Regions from separate parts of the Corallincola holothuriorum genome, predicted to be linked through region 2. Evidence: predicted binding sites of a transcription regulator. Region 2 holds the regulator's gene; each other region holds the start of a gene.
What was found. Region 2 encodes MetJ, which represses methionine synthesis genes. Its sites were predicted from a motif close to TAGACGTCTAGACGTCTA; they were not measured.
Positions count from the first base shown of each region.

Region 1: a site for MetJ is predicted at 3,266-3,283, ahead of metA (homoserine O-acetyltransferase MetA). Genes of this name have one in related genera too.
Region 3: a site for MetJ is predicted at 6,077-6,094, ahead of metK (methionine adenosyltransferase). Genes of this name have one in related genera too.

Region 1 is NZ_QPID01000004.1:167,172-174,633, reverse strand. Features, by position in the region: gene DU002_RS08375 (S9 family peptidase) at 1-618, opposite strand, end outside; gene DU002_RS08370 (hypothetical protein) at 846-1,646, shown strand; gene DU002_RS08365 (NAD(P)H nitroreductase) at 1,746-2,294, opposite strand; gene DU002_RS08360 (HvfX family Cu-binding RiPP maturation protein) at 2,561-3,169, opposite strand; gene metA (homoserine O-acetyltransferase MetA) at 3,373-4,332, shown strand; gene metH (methionine synthase) at 4,344-7,462, shown strand, end outside.
Region 2 is NZ_QPID01000012.1:44,191-51,652, forward strand. Features, by position in the region: gene ppc (phosphoenolpyruvate carboxylase) at 1-1,975, shown strand, start outside; gene DU002_RS16865 (PilZ domain-containing protein) at 2,046-2,699, opposite strand; gene DU002_RS16870 (hypothetical protein) at 3,432-4,127, shown strand; gene metF (methylenetetrahydrofolate reductase) at 4,214-5,104, opposite strand; gene metJ (met regulon transcriptional regulator MetJ) at 5,351-5,674, opposite strand; gene metB (cystathionine gamma-synthase) at 5,891-7,042, shown strand; gene metL (bifunctional aspartate kinase/homoserine dehydrogenase II) at 7,086-7,462, shown strand, end outside.
Region 3 is NZ_QPID01000009.1:56,766-64,227, reverse strand. Features, by position in the region: gene DU002_RS14465 (mechanosensitive ion channel family protein) at 1-214, opposite strand, end outside; gene fbaA (class II fructose-bisphosphate aldolase) at 371-1,447, opposite strand; gene DU002_RS14455 (phosphoglycerate kinase) at 1,578-2,741, opposite strand; gene epd (erythrose-4-phosphate dehydrogenase) at 2,752-3,807, opposite strand; gene tkt (transketolase) at 3,885-5,882, opposite strand; gene metK (methionine adenosyltransferase) at 6,129-7,280, shown strand.

The sequences.
Region 1 (7,462 bases), on a different contig from region 2:
AGGGCTGAACTTGGCAAACAGCACATTGTCCTGACGCTCAATCATGCTCGCTTCGAGCTTTTCCTGGTTCAGGTCCAGCTTCCACAAGCGCGCTAATTCGCGTTCTTCCTCATAGACCTGCGCCTTAAAGCCTTTGGTTTTCAGCTTTTTATCACTGCCCGGTTTCTTCTCTCGCCCGACAAACAGGATCGTCTGCCCGTCAGGTGAAATATCATACTCACTGATATTGCGGCTGTGCTCATACAGCGGCTGGGCCTCGCCACCGTCGACAGGGATAGACCAGAGGGAAACAAATTTTTGCTCGCCGCGTTTGGCCAGAAAATAGAGGGTTTTACCATCCGCTGACCATTTCAGCCGTTTGACCACCACTTTGCCGGTAATAAAGGGACGCTTTACGCCCGCTTCATCGGTCATATAAAGGTGGTAATAGGGTTTGCCATCATCATCTTTATAGACGGTTCGCGGTACCTGCAGCACATAAGCGATCTCTTTCCCCGCCGGTGATGCCGCCTGTTCAACCACCCGTTGAACTTTGCTTAGGTCTTCCAATGTTAATGGCGCGGCCTGGGCCAGCGAAGTCCAACAAAACACCAGAAGTAACCCAATTATTTTAATCATTATCTTCCCCTGTCAGTGATTAACAGCAACTGTTCCGCGCTTAGTCGCGCATTACTGCAAGATAAAAGCTGATTGGCCAAGACGCCACTCGTTAAACGGCTCTCGAGCAAAATAGTAGCAAGCCAACATGGAAAAAAAATGTTCCGCCATGTGACTAATCAGACAGTTATACCAATTGATAGTCGATGGTACACTGAGCGAACCTGATTTTCCCGATGAGAGTCTCAATGTCTTTTATTACCCAGTTTCGTATCGTCGTTGCATCACTCGGCTTCATCACGGCCTTACCCTTGATGGCTGAAAATGCAGTCGAACTCCCCATGCCCAATTGGCAACTGATCGCCTCACCTGCTGCAGGCGAGATTAAATATCAACATCTGAAAGAGTACGATGATGAGTTGCTGCTGCTTACCGGTTATCTAGACCATGGCGCGGCTTACGCTGAACTGGTAGATCGGGGGCACAACGAGCAACGGATTAACTTGATCACTGCGACACTGCGTCCCTACGCACAAACCGATCCTCAGGCGGAACAGCTTTTGGCAACCATGGCCCATTGGCGCGCCTTTGCCAAATTCCAAACAATGATGGAGCAAGTGGGTGATAGTCAGGATCCAGCGATCCGCGAACAGTTAATGAGCACCTATAAAGCGGCGTTAAACTCCCCTGAAGAGCAAAGAGCGCTGCAAGATTTTCAAAATGGCTGCGACATTGATAATTACCTGCCAGCTTGCCTGTCCTATTTGGCCAGTCTGAACGAGCAAACCATGTTGTGCATTATGGATACAGCAGGATGCAGTATTATCATGCAACAGTTAGCGCACACCGAACAGCAACTGATTAAAGTGGCCAGCACAGATTATGAAAGTGCCGATGTAGCGACCACGCTAAAACCAGAGTTAGCTGCGATTATCGCTATGGTTTACCGCGGTGACTTGCTACCTATTCCGCCACAGGCCATTAGCGAATTTGACTTCCCAAGGGATGATCAGCAAGCGCAAGCTTGGCAGGCAAAAGCGGAGCAATAACCCGCTGTTCAGCAGATAAAGCAAAATAAAAAAGGCAGCCCAATGGCTGCCTTTTTTATGTCACGCTTTGCTACGAAAGAAGCTAAGCAGCGAACACTATCAGTAATAGGTGAAGAAATCGTCGCTATGCAATAAAGGCGCAGCCGGAGCCTCTTGCGCTACCGTGCCTAAGTAAAGGAAACCAACAATCTCTTCATCGGTGCCCAAAGAAAATGCCTTTGCCACATCAGGGTGATGAGAGAGTTCACCGGAGCGCCACATGGCGCCAAAGTCTTGCGCAAACGCCGCTTGTTGCATCGCCATCATTGCACAACCGGCAGACAAGACTTGCTCTGAACGGGGCACATTGGCATGGGGTGTTGGTGACGCAATACCGACAATAATCATCGGCGCACGCAGAGGCATCTGTTTCGCGCGTGCGATTTTGTCTTCGGGCGCGCCGGCTGCAGTAGCAATATCAGCAAATAACTGGCCTAAGCGCGCTAAACCATCACCCTCTACGATAACGAAGCGCCACGGCTTTAAGCGACCATGATCAGGAACGCGCAATGCCGCCTGAAAAATGTTCTCTAAAGTCTGCCCTGTGGGTGCAGGTGCTTTAAGTTTCGGATGAGAACAGCGGTTAAGAAGAAGATTAATTACATCCATGGCAATTCACCAATCATTAAACTAGGGGGTCAAGGTACCAGATCGCTTTCAACGAGACTAGAGAGAGCAATAGGGTTTTCAATGTGTTGAGCTGATTAATACGAGATACCCCACACTTCGCTGCAAATACTTACATAATGTTAACAAATCTGTGCATTTTCCATGACAAACAGCAGGTGAACATTAGCTATCACTAACAATGGAGACCTCTATTCAAACAGCGAGCAACCCGACGGTAACCCGCTGTCCCCTGTCTATACGAACCATTAGTTCTGCGATTTCATCACCGAACGATGTACCCAATAATCGACACTGGTATAGCGACCGCCGCCGGTAAAGAACAAAGACAGCAACATCACAAAATAGGTAATGGCAAACTCGATACCGTTGTTAAGCACAACAAAGCTGCCACTCGAACTTAACCACTCGTAATTGCCATGTTCCTGCAGAATCTCTTTCGCGATGGCCAATTTCTGCGCGGATTCCGCCACCTGTTCACTTGCCAACCAACTGTTGGGATCAGCGATCGCCAGCCAACCATTAGGCCAATGTACGCTAAACGCCGCCACTAGCATGGTCACCATCAGAGGGATAGACACCCAGCGCACCAAAATGCCGGGGATCAACAAAATGCCACCTATAAACTCTGCAGCTATAGCCAGACTGGCCAGCAATAAAGGAAACGGCAAACCCAAGCCCCATTCGCTGTTCCCAAACCACTCAACAACGCCGTCAAAGCCCTGTATTTTATTCCACCCTGCTTGGATCATCACGGGCGCGAGATAGAGACGGAGTAACAGGGGCGCAAGGCCATCAATTTGTGAAATCCCCTTCCAGACATTATCTACTGGTGTATAAAGCTGCTTGACGCCCATGGCTCGGTTTCCTCAACTATTTGAATTTGCTATCTACTAAGGATAGACAGGCAAACCCAAGATAATATTTCAACAATTTGTAGCAGCATGGATGGTAAGACTTCTAGACGTCTAAAACCGATTCAGTTAGACTCGTTCTAATTTAGGGCGGTTTACGCCCTTTTTAGTCACTGAACAGTTGCTAGACGTACAGGTTAAAGCTCATGCCGATCCGAATTCCAGACGAGCTCCCCGCAGCCAATATTCTCAAACAGGAGAATATTTTCATCATGCCCGCCTCTCGTGCGGAGCATCAGGACATTCGTCCACTGCGTGTGTTGATCCTTAATCTCATGCCGAAGAAGATCGAAACCGAAACTCAGCTGCTACGTTTACTTTCAAACAGCGCGCTGCAGATAGATGTCGAACTATTGCGCATCGATGATCGCCCGTCGAAGAACACGCCAAAAGAGCACTTGGATGCCTTCTACCGCAGCTTTGAAGAGATTAAAGATAACTGCTACGACGGCTTTATTATTACTGGCGCACCGTTAGGTCAGATAGCGTTTGAAGAGGTGCATTATTGGGAGCGGATGCAAACCATCATGGATTGGTCAAAAAGCCATGTTGTCAGCACCATTTTCCTCTGCTGGGCAGCCCACGCAGCACTAAGCCACTTCTATGGTTTACAACGCCATCTGCGCGAGGAGAAATTATCTGGTGTTTATGAACATCAGGTGCGTGAAGCGGCTAAAGACCACCCGTTGTTACGTGGCTTTGATGAATTTTTCTATGCGCCCCACAGCCGCTACGCCGAAGTCAGAGTAAAAGCGATTGATGAGCATCCTGAGCTGGAGGTGTTGGTTGACTCCGAAAAAGCCGGTTTATACCTGCTAGGTTCGAAAGATGGCCGACAGTTTTTTGTTACTGGCCATCCAGAATATGATGCCAATACCATTGATGATGAATACCGCCGCGATCTTGATGCCGGGATAGACCCGCAGGTCCCGGAAAATTATTACGCTGATAACGATCCAAACCAGCCATACAAGGTGCGCTGGCGCAGCCATGGTAATCTGCTATTTACCAACTGGCTCAACTACCATGTTTATCAGCTCACCCCGTTTAATCTAAACGAAGCGTCTTTGGTTGCATTAAGCCAAGCCCACGCCGAATCGTTATAGGAAGCAGAAGTTTGAACAGAATAGAACGTATTCAGGCACTGGAAACCACACTCAAGCAACGTATTGCCGTTATTGACGGCGGTATGGGCACCATGATCCAGAATCAAAAGCTGGAAGAAGCTGACTATCGTGGTACACGTTTCGCTGACTGGCCATCGGATGTCAAAGGCAATAACGATCTGCTGGTACTGACCCAGCCCGAACTCATCTACAACATCCATCGGCAATACCTAGAGGCCGGTGCCGATATCCTCGAAACCAACAGTTTTAATGCTACCAGTATCGCCATGGCCGACTACGACATGGAATCTCTGGTGGTGGAGATCAATCGCGAGAGCGCCCGCTTGGCACGCCAAGCGGCAGACGATGTCGCCGCGGAAACAGGTATTCCTCGCTATGTTGCTGGTGTTTTAGGCCCAACTAACCGTACCGCGTCTATCTCACCGGATGTGAATGACCCCGGTTTCCGCAATACCAGCTTTGATGAGCTCGTTGAGGCTTATATTGAAGCGACAAACGCTTTGATTGATGGTGGTTCGGACCTGATCTTAATCGAAACGGTGTTCGATACATTAAACGCCAAAGCCGCGATTTTTGCCGTACAAACGGTGTTTGAGCAGATCGGTTACGAATTGCCGATCATGATCTCCGGCACCATCACCGATGCCTCTGGCCGTACTTTGTCAGGCCAAACCACTGAAGCCTTTTATCATTCTCTGCGCCACGCTAAGCCGATCTCATTTGGCTTGAACTGCGCCTTAGGCCCCAAAGAGCTGCGCCAATACGTGCGTGATCTGTCGCAGATCTCCGAGACCTTTGTCTCTGTGCATCCCAACGCTGGTTTGCCAAATGCCTTCGGTGAGTATGATCTTGACCCAGCAGAGATGGCCGAACATATCAAAGAGTGGGCAGAATCTGGCTTAGTTAACCTGGTCGGTGGCTGCTGTGGCACCACGCCAGAACATATCCGAGCCATGGCAGACGCCGTTGCTGGCGTAGAGCCTCGTCCACTGCCCGAACTGGACATCGCCTGCCGGCTGTCCGGTCTAGAACCGTTGGTAATAGATAAAGACACGCTGTTTGTAAATGTCGGTGAGCGCACCAACGTTACCGGCTCAGCCATGTTTAAACGCCTGATCAAAGAGGAGCAGTATGAAACCGCCCTCGATGTGGCCAAGCAGCAAGTGGAGAACGGCGCTCAGATCATCGATATCAATATGGATGAAGGGATGCTCGACGCTGAAGCGTGTATGGAGCGCTTTCTGAAGTTAATCGCTGCCGAGCCCGATATCGCCCGCGTACCTGTGATGATCGACTCTTCAAAATGGGAAGTGCTGGAAGCAGGCCTGAAATGCATCCAAGGCAAAGGCGTTGTTAACTCCATCTCCATGAAGGAAGGTGAAGAAAAGTTCATCGAACAAGCGGTATTGCTGCGCAAATATGGCGCCGCAGTGATCGTGATGGCGTTCGATGAGGTGGGTCAAGCGGATACCCGCGAACGCAAGTTCGAGATCTGTCAGCGCGCCTATAATGTGCTGGTTAACAAAGTTGGCTTCCCGCCAGAAGATATTATCTTCGACCCCAATATCTTCGCCGTCGCTACCGGTATTGATGAACATAACAACTACGCCGTGGACTTTATCGAAGCCACTGCAGACATCAAGCAACACCTACCCCATGCGATGATCTCTGGTGGTGTATCTAATGTCTCGTTCTCATTCCGTGGTAACAACCCGGTACGAGAAGCGATCCACGCGGTATTCCTGTATCACGCCATTAAAAATGGTATGGACATGGGTATCGTGAACGCTGGTCAGTTGGAGATCTACGAAGAGATCCCGCCAAAGCTGAGGGATGCCGTAGAAGATGTGGTTCTGAACCGCACACCTGATGGTACTGAAAACCTATTAGCTATCGCCGATGAGTATCGTGACAGCGGCGCCGCCAAAGAAGATGATGTCGCTGCAGAGTGGCGCGGTTGGGAGGTTGCCAAGCGTCTTGAACATGCGCTGGTTAAAGGTATAACCGACTTTATCGAAGAAGATACAGAAGAGGCACGCCAACAAGCCGAACGTCCACTGCACGTGATTGAAGGGCCATTGATGGATGGCATGAATGTAGTCGGTGATCTGTTTGGTGAAGGTAAGATGTTCCTGCCACAGGTGGTAAAATCCGCCCGTGTGATGAAACGTGCGGTTGCCTACCTAGAACCCTATATCGAAGCAGAAAAAGATGAAGGCCAGACCAACGGCAAGATCTTAATGGCGACCGTAAAAGGCGATGTTCACGACATCGGCAAAAACATTGTCGGCGTGGTACTGCAGTGTAACAACTACGAAGTGATCGATCTTGGCGTCATGGTACCTGCAGATAAAATCTTGCAAGTAGCAAAAGATGAAAACGTCGATATTATTGGTCTTTCCGGCCTGATCACCCCCTCACTCGATGAGATGGTGCATATGGCAAAAGAGATGCAACGTCAGGGCTTTGACCTACCGCTGATGATCGGTGGTGCCACAACTTCTAAAGCTCACACCGCGGTAAAAATAGAACAAAACTACGATGAACCTGTCGTCTATGTCTCCAATGCATCGCGCGCCGTTGGTGTAGCCAGTCAGTTATTAAGTGCCGAGCATAAACCAGCCTTTAGCCAACGCCTGGCTGAAGAGTACGACACCGTTCGCCTGCAACATGCTCGCAAACAGGGTCAAACCAAGTCGGTGTCATTGGCGGCAGCACGTGCGAACCAATTCACCACAGACTGGGAAAACTACACACCGCCCGTACCCAAGCAATTGGGAGTAACGGTTCTCGAACAGGTCGATCTCAGCCTACTACGTGACTATATCGACTGGACGCCGTTCTTTATGACCTGGCAGATGAAGGGCAAATACCCGAGCATCTTTACTGAAGATGAACAGGGACAGGAAGCCAAGCGGATCTTCGATGATGCCAACGCGCTGATCGATCAAGTGATCGCTGATGGCTCACTTAAAGCCGCTGGTGTACTGGGCCTGTTCCCAGCGAACAGTGACGGTGACGACATTCAGGTCTACAGCAACGACGAACGGACTGAGGTCGTGCATACCCTGTATAACTTGCGCCAGCAAGGACAGAAGCGCTCAGGACA
Region 2 (7,462 bases):
TCTACGTGATCTCAACGCGGAACTGGATAGTCGCTTTGGCCGAAAGCTTCCGGTCGATGGCGTGGCACCCATTCGTTTTGCCAGTTGGATGGGCGGCGACCGTGACGGTAACCCGTTTGTTACGGCCAAGGTGACCCGCGAAGTGCTGTTGCTGGCGCGCTGGAAAGTGGCCGATCTCTATATTCGCGATTTAGGGCCACTGATTGGCGAGTTGTCGATGAGCCAATGCGACGACGCCCTTGCTGACTACAGTAACGGTGCCAAAGAACCCTACCGCCATGTACTTAAGCGTTTGCGAGATCACCTGCGCGCCACCCGCGAAGGGATCGAAGCGGTATTGGATGGTCGCTCTGTAGGGGTATGCCCTCTGATCCGTGATGTCAAAGATATCCGTGAGCCCCTGCAACTCTGCTACGAATCATTGCATAACTGTGGCATGGGCGTAGTCGCTGATGGCGCCCTATTAGATACCCTGCGCCGTGTCGCCTGTTTCGGTATCAATCTGGTAAAACTGGATGTTCGTCAAGATGCTGCGCGCCATGCCGATGCGATTGGCGAGATCACCCGTTATTTAGGGTTGGGTGATTACAGCAGCTGGCGTGAAGAGGATAAGCAAGCCTTCCTGTTGCAGGAGCTGGCCAGTAAACGGCCATTACTTCCGAAGCAGTGGCAACCCAGCGCAGATACACAAGAGGTATTAGACACCTGCGAAGTGATCGCTGAACAGCACCCAGATGCCCTCGGCACCTATGTGATCTCGATGGCATCAGATCCTTCCGATGTGTTAGCTGTACAACTGCTACTAAAAGAGTCTGGTGTCAGCTTTAACATGGGCGTCGCGCCACTGTTTGAAACTCTTGATGACCTCAATGGCGGCGCCGACTGTATCAAACGCTTGTTAGAAATCGACTGGTACCGAGGTTATATCAAAGGCCATCAAGAAGTGATGATCGGTTACTCCGATTCAGCCAAAGATGCTGGGATGATGGCCGCCGCTTGGGCACAGTACAGCGCCCAGGAAGATCTGGTGCAAGTTTGTAAAGAAGCCGATGTCTCACTCATGCTGTTCCACGGCCGCGGTGGCACCATTGGACGTGGGGGCGGCCCGGCGCACAATGCGATCCTGTCTCAACCTCCAGGTTCGTTAGATGGCGGTATTCGCGTCACTGAACAGGGCGAAATGATCCGGGTGAAATTTGGTTTACCAGAAGTCGCTCAGCACTCACTGGCGTTATATGGCAGTGCCGTGCTCGAAGGTAAACTGCTACCACCTCCGGTACCGGAGCAAAGCTGGCGCCAGCTAATGGATCAGCTGTCTGCAACCTCCTGTGAAGCCTATCGTGCCGTGGTGCGCGGCGAGCCTCAATTCGTCGAATACTTCCGCGCTGCAACACCGGAAGTTGAGCTGGGCAAACTGCCATTGGGTTCACGCCCACCGAAGCGTAAACCCACTGGCGGAATTGAAAGCTTGCGTGCTATCCCATGGATCTTCGCATGGGCTCAGAACCGGTTAGTGTTGCCGGCCTGGTTAGGCTCACCTGCGGGTCTGAAAGAGGTGATAGCCAATGGCCAACAACCCCTGCTCGAAGAGATGTTCGAACAGTGGCCATTCTTCCGCACCCGCCTCAACATGCTTGAGATGGTGTTCATGAAAGCTGAACCTGAAGTTTCCAAGTATTACGAGCAGGTATTGGTGCCGCAAGAGCTGCACGCTCTGGGTGACAAGCTTCGCGCTCAGCTACAGGAAGGGATCGACATTGTATTATCGCTGACACACGATAACGATCTGATGGAACGGGAAACATGGCAGCAACAGTCTATTAAGCTACGTAACCCTTACATGGACCCATTGCATATGTTGCAAGCAGAGCTACTGCGACGTTCTCGCGCATCAGACGAGGTTTGCAATGCTGTGGATCAGGCATTGATGGTGACCATGACCGGGATCTCTGCGGGTATGCGTAATACCGGGTAATCCCAAAGTAGCAAAAACGAAAAAGCCACCTAATCCAGGTGGCTTTTCTGTCTCTAGGCCTATTCAAAATCTAGGCAGACTCTGCCATCTCCGATGACTTCGGCGTGACGGCGGGCATTTCCCACTCAGGGTGCTGCTGCTTATGTTGCTCGAACAAAAAGCGTCCCAATGCCTGCTCTAAATCGGGTTCATCAAATAACAGGTTGTAAGCCACCGTTTGCTGGTCAATACGCCTAACTTTTGCGCCATAAAGAGGCAGTAGCGAACCACATTCGGGCAATTCCAGCTGCAACTCCAGCTTCTCTGGTGCGGGGCCTTCATGTTCAGGCAGTGTCACAGAGAAACCGCTGAGAGAAATATCATGCACCTTTAGTTCAGCTTCTTTGCCGCATGCTTCCAACAAACGTAGCGGTAACTGCGGCTGCATCCGCCATTGCCTCATAGTGGGGCCGGTTTCGAAGATCTGTGGCGCCTGTAACTCCATGGTTAAACGGTTAAACTCGTCCTGAAATAACTGTAACGGAAAGATAAGACGGCGGTTTTTGAACTGCGCCACCATCTGCATACTGGCAGCCTGTCCGAGACGGCCAAGCATTTCACTGTGCTCTTGATCGCCATCCAACGTAAACGACGGCTGAACCTGATTTCCTTCAGGCAAGCGACTGAACATCACCTCATTGAGAAAACTCAGTTCTTCAGATTCTAAAATTGACGACTCACTCATTTGCGACATCCTTGGGCTGCAAACGTGGAATTTCTGCTGAAAAAACAGTCACTATTCGTGCCAATTATGCACAGTTCACATTTTTTTAACAAGTGTGTGTTAGTGCAAACTGTTATCAAACTTCAACCGGCACAGCTTGTCAGCTGTTCATGAGTAGCCAACGCAACCGGACTGCTTGTTCGAGTCACGGTTACTGATCACTATCAAGGAGTATCGAACAGCAACGAAAGTCACCACTATTCCTAATACTCTCATTGCCGACGAACCAAAATAAAAGCAAGAGAGCTGCTTTGTGATGATCTAAACAACTAACAACGATTCAGCGGTACTACGCGGAACCAAACCCACTCACCAATGCCGCCACCTAGAAAAAATAAATTAATTAAAACAGCCTATTGAGATCTAAAACGGTGATTTTAACTAACGAAGCATTAGTTGATCACCTATCATTAAATAACGCGGGGGAATACGCGATTTAAGACAACAGGACAGCGAATGGCGTTAACATCAGGGTCCAATAAGCAACAGCCTCAACCAGTTATTGATCGAATAAAATCAACCAAACTCGGCCCATTTGTATTAAAGATTTCCCATCACTTCAGCGACGGCTCGGTTTACCACTGGACATCTAGGGCTCACCGTAAAGGTAGTGGCCATGGTGCAATCAACCAAACAAGTCCCACTCTTAGTCAGCGGCTATTGGTTTTTCGGCCGACATTTTTAAGCTGGTGTATGGCGATGCTATTCATGATCGGTGCCGCTTGTTTTGCCGCCCCCTGTATCAACGAGGTCTGGCCTGGGCTAATCAGTCACTGGTTAGAAGATGTCGACACCATCAATATAGTGTTTTTTGTTGGCTCTATCTTCTTCACCAGTGCCGCTTACCTACAGCTTCTCGAGGTGGTCAATGCTGATCGACGGGCAGAATTAGAAGCGGGTGTTACGCCCACTAACCCCTTCACGTGGTTTAGCTGGCAACCTAATCAGATTGGCTGGTTAAGTGCATTTATCCAGCTTGTCGGCACCTTGTTCTTCAATCTAAATACCTTTGATGTGATGTTAAGTGACCTGAACTGGTTGCAACAAGATTTACTGATCTGGACTCCCGACATCATCGGTTGCGTCTGTTTCCTGGTGGCCAGCGGTCTTGCGGTAATTGAAGAGTGCCACAGCTTTTGGGCATGGAAGCCACGATCTATTTCATGGTGGGTCGTCATGGTTAACATGCTCGGATCTATCGCCTTTATGGTCGCAGGCGTATTCACGCTGGTCTTACCCAGTAGCCAGGAGGTTCTCGACTTGTATCAAATCAACCTTTGGACCTTAGTCGGCGCAGCCTGCTTTTTTGTTGGCGCTTATCTGACCCTACCAGAAATGACGCAGTGGAAACGTCCAGCCATGTTAGTTCGGCAACAGGCTCATAACTGACTCTAGATAGTTGGAACAAGCCTAACGTGAGATAAAAAAGAGCCGGCATATGGCCAGCTCTTTTTCTTCTTAAATAATCTGTTGGATTAGTTACTCGGACGTACGCCCAATGAATGGCAGATGGCGTAACTCAGATCAGCCCGATTCAGGGTATAGAAGTGAAAGTCTTTCACGCCCTCTTTCGCCAGCACCTTGACCATATCCATAGCGATCGATGCGCCGAGCAGGTTACGCGTCATGGCGTCATCATCAAGGCCGTCATACATTTTATGCAGCCACTGCGGTAGATGAACGCTGGTCATGCCTGCGAAGCGTTTTAGTTGGTTAAAGTTTGATACCGGCAAAATACCTGGCACGATCTCAACATCGATACCCGCGGTGACACACCGGTCACGAAAACGCAGATAGCTTTCCACATCAAAGAAAAACTGCGTGATGGCACGATTGGCACCAGCATCCACTTTGCGTTTTAGGTTAATCAGATCCGCTTGCGCACTTTTCGCTTCTGGGTGCACTTCTGGGTACGCCGCTACCGAAATATCAAAGTCAGCTTCCGATTTCAGCAAAGCCACCAGATCTGCCGCATACATATCTGGGCGCTCATTGCTGCCTTCCGGCAAATCACCACGTAGTGCGACAATCTCCCGAATACCATTTTGCCAGTAATCACGGGCGATCTGGCGTAACTCATCTCGGCTGGCATCAATACAAGTTAAGTGAGGGGCAGCGGTCAAGCCGGTATCTTTCTTAATCCGCTTAACGATGTCGTGGGTACGATCCCGTTCACCGCTACAGGCACCATAAGTCACTGAGACAAATTTAGGCTTTAGAGGGGCTAAACGCTCAATCGAGTTCCACAGCGTCTGCTCCATCTTTTCATTGCTTGGCGGGAAGAACTCAAAAGAAACATTGATCTTGCCAAGCTCCGACAAGCTTTGGTTCAACAGACCTATCTGCTGTGCGTGACTTAATGCCATTTCACTTAACTCCCTGGCCTTGCCAGTGCTGAATGCAATGTGACTCACAGGGTCACATTTAGATGTTTAGACGTCTATACGGCCTAAATTTGAGGTGATCGGCATTTAATGTCAAGTCATTTTTGTGCCAAAACACCGAGCGCAACAGCACTCAGCTTGCCCGTGCCTTGCCCGTTAGGTAACCAAAAGGCGATAAAAAAGGAGGCAACAGCCTCCTTATTACGCAATCCAAATGACGGTGAGCGACTAATCTTCGGTGTGCAGATCCGGGATCGGTAAGCCTAACTCTTCCATCTGCTTGCGTACCTCTTCAGGCAAGTCATCTGGACTGTCTTTTCGTAGGTCGTCATCAGCGGGCAGCGGTTGCCCTGTGTAGGCATGCAGAAACGCTTCACAAAGCAGCTCACTATTAGTGGCATGGCGTAAATTATTAACCTGACGACGCGTACGTTCGTCGGTCAGGATCTTAAGCACCTTAAGCGGAATAGAAACAGTGATTTTTTTAACCTGCTCATTCTTCTTACCATGCTCTGCATAAGGGCTGATATATTCGCCGTTCCACTCTGCCATGTCAGCGCTGCCTACCTTCGTTTGCTGCAAATAACCCTGCTGATTGTACCGAGTCAGACGAGTCAGTCAAATATAGCAATCCAAATGGCGGGATGTTTAGACGTCCAGATATCTTGACGTCTGAAAGTTCATCCCTTATCGTTGCCTCATGCCCGCCTCTGCCTGCATATTTCGATGTCCAGCAGATGGCCCCTTAGCCAAAGTGAGAGCAACCAGATGAGCAAACGTAACATTGCCACCGTATCGGTGCGTGCCGGTATCGATACTGACCATCAGCACGGTGCTGTGGTGCCGCCAATCTATCTGTCCAGCAACTATACGTTTGCGGACTTCGATCAGCCGCGACAATATGATTACACACGTTCAGGCAACCCTACCCGCGATGCACTAGCCGAAGCGTTAGCTGAACTCGAGCAAGGCGCGAAAGGCGTAATCACCAGCACGGGTATGGCGGCTGTGCATTTGGCTACCATGTTATTAGAAGCCGATGATCTGCTGGTTGTTCCTCACGACTGTTATGGCGGTAGCTATCGCCTGTTCACCAATTTAGAAAAGAAAGGCCATTTCAAATTGTTGGTGGTTGATCAGAATGATCCCACCGCGTTCGCTGCGGCGTTGGCACAGAAGCCAAAAATGGTTTGGGTAGAAACACCAAGTAACCCACTGCTACGTGTGGTTGACGTGGCTGCTATCTGCGAGCAAGCCCACGCTCAAGGTGCTTTAGTCACGGTTGATAACACTTTCCTGTCACCGGTATTGCAACAGCCGTTAACTCTGGGTGCAGATATCGTCGTCCACTCTACAACCAAATACATTAACGGCCATTCCGACGTTGTTGGCGGTGCCGTTGTCGCCAAAGAGCAGGCAATGGGTGATGATTTAGCTTGGTGGGCAAACTGTATCGGGATCACAGGTTCTCCATTTGACAGCTTCCTGACCATGCGGGGTTTGCGCACGCTCAAGCCACGAGTGAAACAACACCAGGATAATGCCGCGGAGATCATCAAATTCTTACAGCAACAAACCAAAGTTGCGGCGATTTATCACCCGAGCCTGCCGGATCATCCAGGCCACGAGATCGCCAAGCGTCAGCAGCATGGTTTTGGTGCCATGTTGAGCTTTGAGCTGAAAGGCGGCGTCGATGAGGTAAAAGCATTTCTCAGTGGTCTGAGTTTGTTCTCATTGGCAGAATCTCTTGGCGGTGTAGAAAGCTTAGTTGCCCACCCGGCAACCATGACCCATGCAGCCATGGATGAAGCAGCGCGCATTGAAGCGGGCATTGGCAACAACCTGCTTCGTTTATCTGTCGGCATCGAAGATGTGGCAGATCTAATTGCAGATCTGCAAGCGGGCTTTGATGCGGTTTAAGTTATAATTGGCCGACTGGCATAACCTAAGGTAATCAGCCGATATGTGGCAGCACGCACAGCGCAGTGAATCCGTGTCATCACGGAGCAGAGTTCATAAGTTTGGTGGCAGTAGTTTGGCCGATGCAGATTGCTATCTGCGGGTCGTAGAACTGCTAAAAGAGCACACCTCTGCAGGGGATCTTGTGGTGGTCTCAGCGGCGGGTAAAACCACCAACGCGCTGGTGTTGTGCAGCAAAAGTGCGGGCAGCAATGACGAGCTGGTAAAACAAACCTTAACTGATCTGGAGCGCTTTCAAGGCAGTCTGATCACCCAGCTGTTAGACGGTGCCGCGGCAAAACAAGCCCTGCAATCGTTAAGCGATGATCTCAACCAGATCCAGACTCTGCTGCAAGCTGGCGATGAGTCGGCGCGCTATAA
Region 3 (7,462 bases), on a different contig from region 2:
TTAACGTCATCGCCGCGTAGTAAACCAGATTGCCAATAAAACCGACTAACGTCGCTTCTACAGATTTAGCGTTCATCATTTTTTCGACAATATTACGCACAGAGCGGGAGATCAGGCGTCCAACGAAAAAGATGACTAAGGCCAGCACCACATTGGTGATCAATGCTTGCAACATTGGCTGGCTGTCAGTGATCAAGACTTCAATTTGTTCCATGGGAGTCATTCCTTACTTTTGATTCTTATACGTCTCTCTGAATATGAGACCCCTGTACAACTCTTCCCAGGCGATCCGTCCCATAGTGTGAGCTAGAATCGACCATAAAAAAACCCGCCTAACGGCGGGTTTTTAAAAATGCTAAAAACAGTTCAATTACAGAACGTCAATCGCATTCAAGTCAGCAAATGCTTTTTCCAGGCGAGTAACCATGCCAGCCTGACCAGCACGCAGCCATACGCGAGGATCGTAATGCTTCTTGTTAGGTGAATCGTCACCATCAGGGTTACCGATCTGACCCTGCAAGTAAGCTTCTTTCTCTTTGTAGTAATCCATCACACCTTCCCAAGTAGCCCACTGGGTGTCAGTGTCGATGTTCATCTTGATTACGCCGTAACCGATAGACTCTTGGATCTCTTCTTGAGTAGAACCAGAACCGCCGTGGAATACGAAGTTCAAAGAGTTAGCAGGCAAACCATGCTTCTCTGAAACATAGGCCTGAGAATCACGCAGGATGGTTGGAGTCAGAACAACGTTACCAGGCTTATATACACCGTGTACGTTACCGAAAGACGCTGCGATAGTGAAACGTGGGCTAACTGCGTTCAGTTTCTCGTAGGCATAGTCTACTTCTGAAGGCTGGGTATACAGCAAAGAAGTATCCATGTCTGAGTTATCAACGCCATCTTCTTCACCACCAGTACAACCCAATTCGATTTCCAGGGTCATGCCGATTTTGCTCATGCGCTCAAGGTACTTGGCACAAGTTTCGATGTTTTCTTCCAGGCTCTCTTCTGACAAGTCGATCATGTGCGAGCTGAACAGAGGCTTACCAGTTTCTGCGAAGAACTTCTCGCCAGCATCTAACAGGCCGTCGATCCAAGGCAGCAATTTCTTAGCAGCGTGGTCAGTATGCAGGATAACTGGAACACCGTAAGCTTCAGCCATCTGGTGAACGTGCTTAGCACCAGCAATAGCACCCAAGATTTGCGCTGTTTGACCTTCGGCTTTCAGACCTTTACCAGCGAAGAATGCAGCACCGCCGTTAGAGAACTGAACAACAACAGGTGCTTTCACCTTTGCTGCCGCTTCCAAAACACCGTTTACAGAGTCTGTGCCTACACAGTTAACAGCAGGCAGAGCAAAGTTGTTTTCTTTAGCGATGGCGAATACTTTCTGAACATCATCACCGGTAACAACACCAGGCTTTACAACGTCAAAGATCTTAGACATAACAAATTTCCTAATTGAGATACGTTTTCTTAGTGTTCCAAATTGTGACTCAGTTCCATCACTTATGGTTTGCTAACAAATGTAGCAGGAACACAGCAAAAGGCGGGTAAACAACACCCGCCAGCTTGAATTAACCTTTCGCGCGTTCTTCCAGCATTGCTACTGCTGGCAAAGTTTTCCCTTCAACAAACTCAAGGAAAGCGCCGCCGCCAGTAGAGATGTAAGAAACATCTGCTTTAATACCGAACTTGTCGATAGCAGCCAATGTGTCACCACCACCAGCAACAGAGAAGCCTTCGCTCTCTGCAATTGCTTTAGAGATAGACAGTGTACCTGCTTCGAAGTTCTTGAACTCAAAAACGCCGACTGGACCATTCCACAAAATAGTCTTGGCATTCTTCAGGATCTCAGCCAGTTCAGCAGAGCTGTTAGGACCAAGATCGAAAATCATGTCGTCGTCAGTCACTTCACTCACGTCTTTAATTTCTGCTTCAGCATTTTCGTCGAATGCTTTGGCACAAGCAACATCAGTAGCAACTGGGATAGAGCACTCTTTCATCAGCTTTTGCGCTGTAGGGATCAAGTCAGCTTCATAAAGTGACTTACCTACATTGTGGCCAGAAGCCGCGATGAAAGTGTTAGCAATACCACCGCCAACAACCAGTTGGTCAGCAATTTTAGACAGTGACTCAAGTACTGTCAGCTTGGTAGATACTTTAGAACCACCAACGATAGCCACCATTGGGCGCGCAGGCTCAGCCATTGCTTTGCCTAATGCATCCAACTCACCCGCCAACAAAGGGCCAGCACAAGCAACAGGCGCATACTGAGCAACACCATGGGTTGAACCCTGTGCACGGTGAGCCGTACCAAAGGCATCCATCACGAATACGTCACACAGTGCAGCGTACTGCTTTGCCAGACCTTCTTCGTTCTTCTTTTCGCCTTTGTTAAAGCGAACATTTTCCAGAACAACCAACTCGCCAGCTGCAACGTCAACGCCTGCCAAATAGTCTTTTGCCAAACGTACAGGTGCTTTAACAGCGTCCGCAAGGTAGTTAACTACAGGCTGCAGTGAAAACTCTTCAGCGTATTCGCCTTCAGTTGGGCGACCTAGGTGAGAAGTCACCATCACTTTTGCACCGGCTTTCAGGGCAATTTCGATGGTAGGCAGTGATGCTAGGATGCGCGCATCCGAAGTCACTTTGCCATCTTTCACAGGTACGTTGAGATCTGCACGGATCAGGACGCGTTTACCGGCCAGATCCAGATCAGTCATTTTAATAACAGACATGGTGATTCCTCTATGTTCGACTGAAGTTAAGCGAATTGGGTTGAGTTTGGGAGACCGCATTCATTATAGACCGACATGTATCAATCATCCGGTTTGCGAATCCCCATTCGTTGTCACACCAAACTAGTAATTTGATCAAATGATGGTGGCTGACTCGTGTTTGCGTTCCATCCACAATCGATGAGTGTGGATCATGATTAAAGTCAGCAGAAACCAAAGGTTCGTCAGTATAAGACAGGATTTGGGAGAATTCTCCCTTAGCTGCGCTTTGTAGTAATTGATTTACATCACGGATCGATACTTTCTTGTGAACTGTAACCGACAAGTCCATCGCAGTCACGTTAATCGTCGGCACTCGCACGGCAATTGCCTCAAATCGACCCGCGAACTTCGGCAAGATCCGCTCCACTCCCACAGACAACTTGGTATCAACAGGAATAATGGAGTGGCCAGCGGCGCGAGTTCGACGTAAATCCGGATGATAGGCATCAATGACGGGTTGATCATTCATCGCCGAATGGATGGTCGTGATCGCGCCAGATTCGATGCCAAACTCATCATCCAATAGCTTGATCACAGGCACGATGCAGTTGGTGGTACAAGAACCGTTAGATACGATCCGATCTTCGGCCTTCAATACAGCTTCATTAACGCCCCAAATAACGGTGGCATCAACGTCTGCTTCGGTACGGGCAGGTTGCGAAAACAAGACCTTTTTCGCGCCAGCAGCAAGATGTTGCTCTGCGTGTTCACGGCGATTAAAACTACCGGTACATTCAAACACCACATCAATAGCCAACTCATCCCAAGGTAGCTGAGAGATATCGGCCTGCTGTAAGAGTTGAATATCATCATCACCCACCCGCAAAGTCGTCTGTTCCAATTCTACTGAACAGTTAAAACGACCATGGGTAGTGTCATAGCGAGTTAAGTGAGCAATGGCGTCAACATCAGCCAACTCATTAATCGCTACCACCTTAATATCTTGTTCGCCACGCTCATAAAGTGCACGCAGTACACTGCGCCCAATACGGCCATAGCCATTTATCGCAACTCTTATCGTCATACCACAGTCTGATAGGTGCAATTTAAGAAGAGATATAAAAAGACGAGCCTAAGGCCCGCCTTTAATATCGAGTGGAATTAGCCCAATAACTCGCGGCAATTTTCCAAAACATTTTTGGTGGTGATACCAAACATCTCGAACAACTGATCCGCAGGAGCGGACTCACCGAACGTTGTCATACCAATCACCCGACCATTCAGGCCAACATACTTGTACCAGTAGTCGACTATTCCGGCTTCAACGGCGACGCGGTTACTTACCGCAGCAGGCAATACAGCTTCTTTATACGCTGCGTCCTGGGCGTCAAACACGTCCGTTGATGGCATTGAAACGACACGCACCTTGCGGCCTTCCGCAGTCAACGTGGCATAGGCTTCAACTGCGAGTTGAACCTCAGATCCGGTAGCAATCAGGATAAGCTCAGGCTGACCTTCACAATCCTTCAACACATAACCACCGCGGGCGATATCAGCAACCTGCTGTGGGGTACGGTCCTGATGAGCCAAGTTCTGGCGAGTAAAGATAAGGCTAGTAGGCCCCTCTTTACGTTCAATCGCCGCTTTCCAAGACACAGCTGATTCAACCGTGTCACATGGACGCCAGTTTTCCAGATTAGGTGTCATACGCAAGCTGGAGATCTGCTCTACTGGCTGGTGCGTCGGACCATCTTCACCCAAACCGATAGAATCGTGGGTATAAACAAAGATGCTACGCTGCTTCATCAACGCGGCCATACGTACCGCATTACGAGCGTATTCAACGAACATTAAGAAAGTGGCACCGTAAGGTACGAAACCTTTGTGCAGAGCAAGACCATTCATGATGGCTGACATGCCAAATTCACGCACACCGTAAAAGATATAGTTGCCGTCAGCATCATCAGCAGTGAGGCCTTTCGCCCCACTCCACAATGTCAGGTTAGAACCCGCGAGATCGGCTGAGCCGCCCATGAATTCAGGTAACAATGGGCCATAAGCATTCAGGCAGTTCTGACTTGCTTTACGGGTCGCAATGACTTCGCCTTTGGCTTGCAGGTCAGCAATGTACTGATCTGCTTGCGCTGAGAACTCAGCAGGCAGGTCACCCTTCATGCGGCGCTCATACTCAGCAGCTAACTCAGGGTGTTCGCCACGATAAGCAGCAAATTTGTCATGCCAAGCGGCTTCTTCGGCCTGACCCGCATCTTTCGCACTCCACTGCTCGTAGTGATCAGCAGGGATCTCAAATGCACCATGCTTCCAACCAAGGAATTCACGTGATGCAGCGATCTCTTCATCGCCTAATGGCGCACCGTGACAGTCGTGGCTACCAGCTTTATTCGGCGAGCCGTAACCAATCACGGTCTTACAACAGATAAGGGTTGGCTTGCCAGTTTCTGCACGCGCCGCATCGACTGCTGCTGCAATCGCTGCTGCATCATGGCCATCAACCGCTGGAATAACGTGCCAGCCGTATGATTCGAAACGCTTGGCCGTGTCATCGGTAAACCAGCCTTCAACTTCACCGTCAATTGAGATGCCGTTGTCATCCCAAAATGCAATCAACTTACCTAGACCCAAGGTGCCAGCCAATGAACAGGCTTCATGGGAGATACCTTCCATCAAGCAACCGTCACCGAGGAAACAATAGGTGTAATGGTCAACCACATTATGAACACCACGGTTAAACTGCGCGGCCAATGATTTTTCTGCGATCGCAAAACCAACCGCATTGGTAATGCCCTGACCCAGTGGACCGGTGGTAGTTTCTACACCCGGCGCATAACCATATTCAGGGTGACCCGGGGTTTTAGAATGCAGCTGGCGGAAATTTTTCAAGTCATCAATGGAGAGATCGTAGCCTGTAAGATGCAACAGGGAATACAACAACATAGAACCGTGGCCGTTGGATAATACGAAACGATCGCGGTCAACCCATTCAGGATTAGTTGGGTTGTGCTTCATATAATCGCGCCAGAGAACCTCCGCGATATCAGCCATACCCATAGGTGCGCCGGGGTGACCCGACTTAGCTTTTTGTACACCATCCATGCTCAGTGCACGGATTGCGTTGGCAAGATCACGACGAGAAGGCATCGAATACTCCCAGCTCTATAATTTGAAGTGTCTGAAAAAATGGACGCATATTGTCAATGTTTCTGTGTACATTAGCAACGAAATTCTACGCCTCTATATATGTAATCTATTATTTACGTTTACACGTACAACAAAGCGGTTATGCGCTTTTTTTACGATCGGGGCTAGCACATTTGCAGCTCTCTTGGTTAGAATAGACGTCTAGACGTTCATACATATATAAGTCTATCTATCTGGATGACACCCATGGCACAACATTTATTTACCTCCGAATCCGTTTCTGAGGGGCACCCCGACAAAATCGCAGATCAGATCTCTGATGCTGTTCTCGATGCAATTCTCGAACAGGACTCTATGGCACGCGTAGCCTGTGAGACCCTGGTTAAAACCGGCATGGTGCTAGTGGCAGGCGAAGTCACTACTGAAGCATGGGTAGATATCGAACAACTGGTACGTGATACCGTTCGAGATATTGGCTATGTGCACTCGGATATGGGCTTTGACGCTGACTCCTGTGCTGTCGTTAACGCTATCGGTAAACAATCGCCTGATATCGCTCAAGGTGTTGACCGCGGTGATCCTCGCGAGCAGGGGGCTGGTGACCAGGGCTTGATGTTCGGTTACGCCAGCAACGAGACTGATGTCTTGATGCCTGCGCCAATTACTTATGCCCACCGCCTCGTGAAGCGTCAGGCTGAAGTACGTAAGAACGGCACACTTCCTTGGTTACGCCCAGACGCTAAAAGCCAGGTAAGTTTTGTTTATGAAAACGGCAAGCCTGTTGGCATTGATGCTGTGGTGTTATCGACACAGCACTGTGACAGCGTCAGCCAAAGTGACCTGGTAGAAGCGGTTCGCGAAGTCATTATCGATCCGGTATTACCCCGCGAATGGCTAAACGACAAGACCAAGTACTTCATCAACCCCACCGGCCGCTTTGTTATCGGTGGCCCGATGGGTGACTGCGGCTTAACTGGCCGGAAGATCATCGTTGATACCTACGGTGGTATGGCTCGCCACGGTGGTGGGGCGTTCTCCGGTAAAGATCCATCAAAAGTTGACCGTAGCGCCGCTTACGCTGGCCGTTACGTGGCAAAAAACATTGTTGCTGCTGGGTTGGCTGAACGCTGTGAGATCCAGGTAAGTTATGCCATTGGCGTAGCCGAACCGACCTCTATCAGCGTCGAAACCTTTGGTACAGGTAAAGTGGCTGACGAGCTGTTAGTTAAACTAGTTAGAGAGCACTTTGACCTGCGTCCATATGGTCTCACTGAAATGCTGGATTTAGTGCAGCCTATCTATAAAGAAACCGCCGCTTATGGTCACTTTGGCCGTGAGCAGTTCCCTTGGGAGCAGGTTGATAAAATTGACGCTCTGCGCGCCTCTGCAGGCTTATAGTTGACTGACTAAATTTGCCGCTCCCCGTGCATTAGCACACCCCACAAAGTGCTGTGGGTGCCATGCACTTGCGGCAAGGCTCACCCCGCGTAGTGTTTTGGGTGTACCGTTCATCCTGAACATAAAGGTAAGCGAAAGCTTGCCTTTTTTGTTTATACTGCGTTGATTGATCACGAAAACAG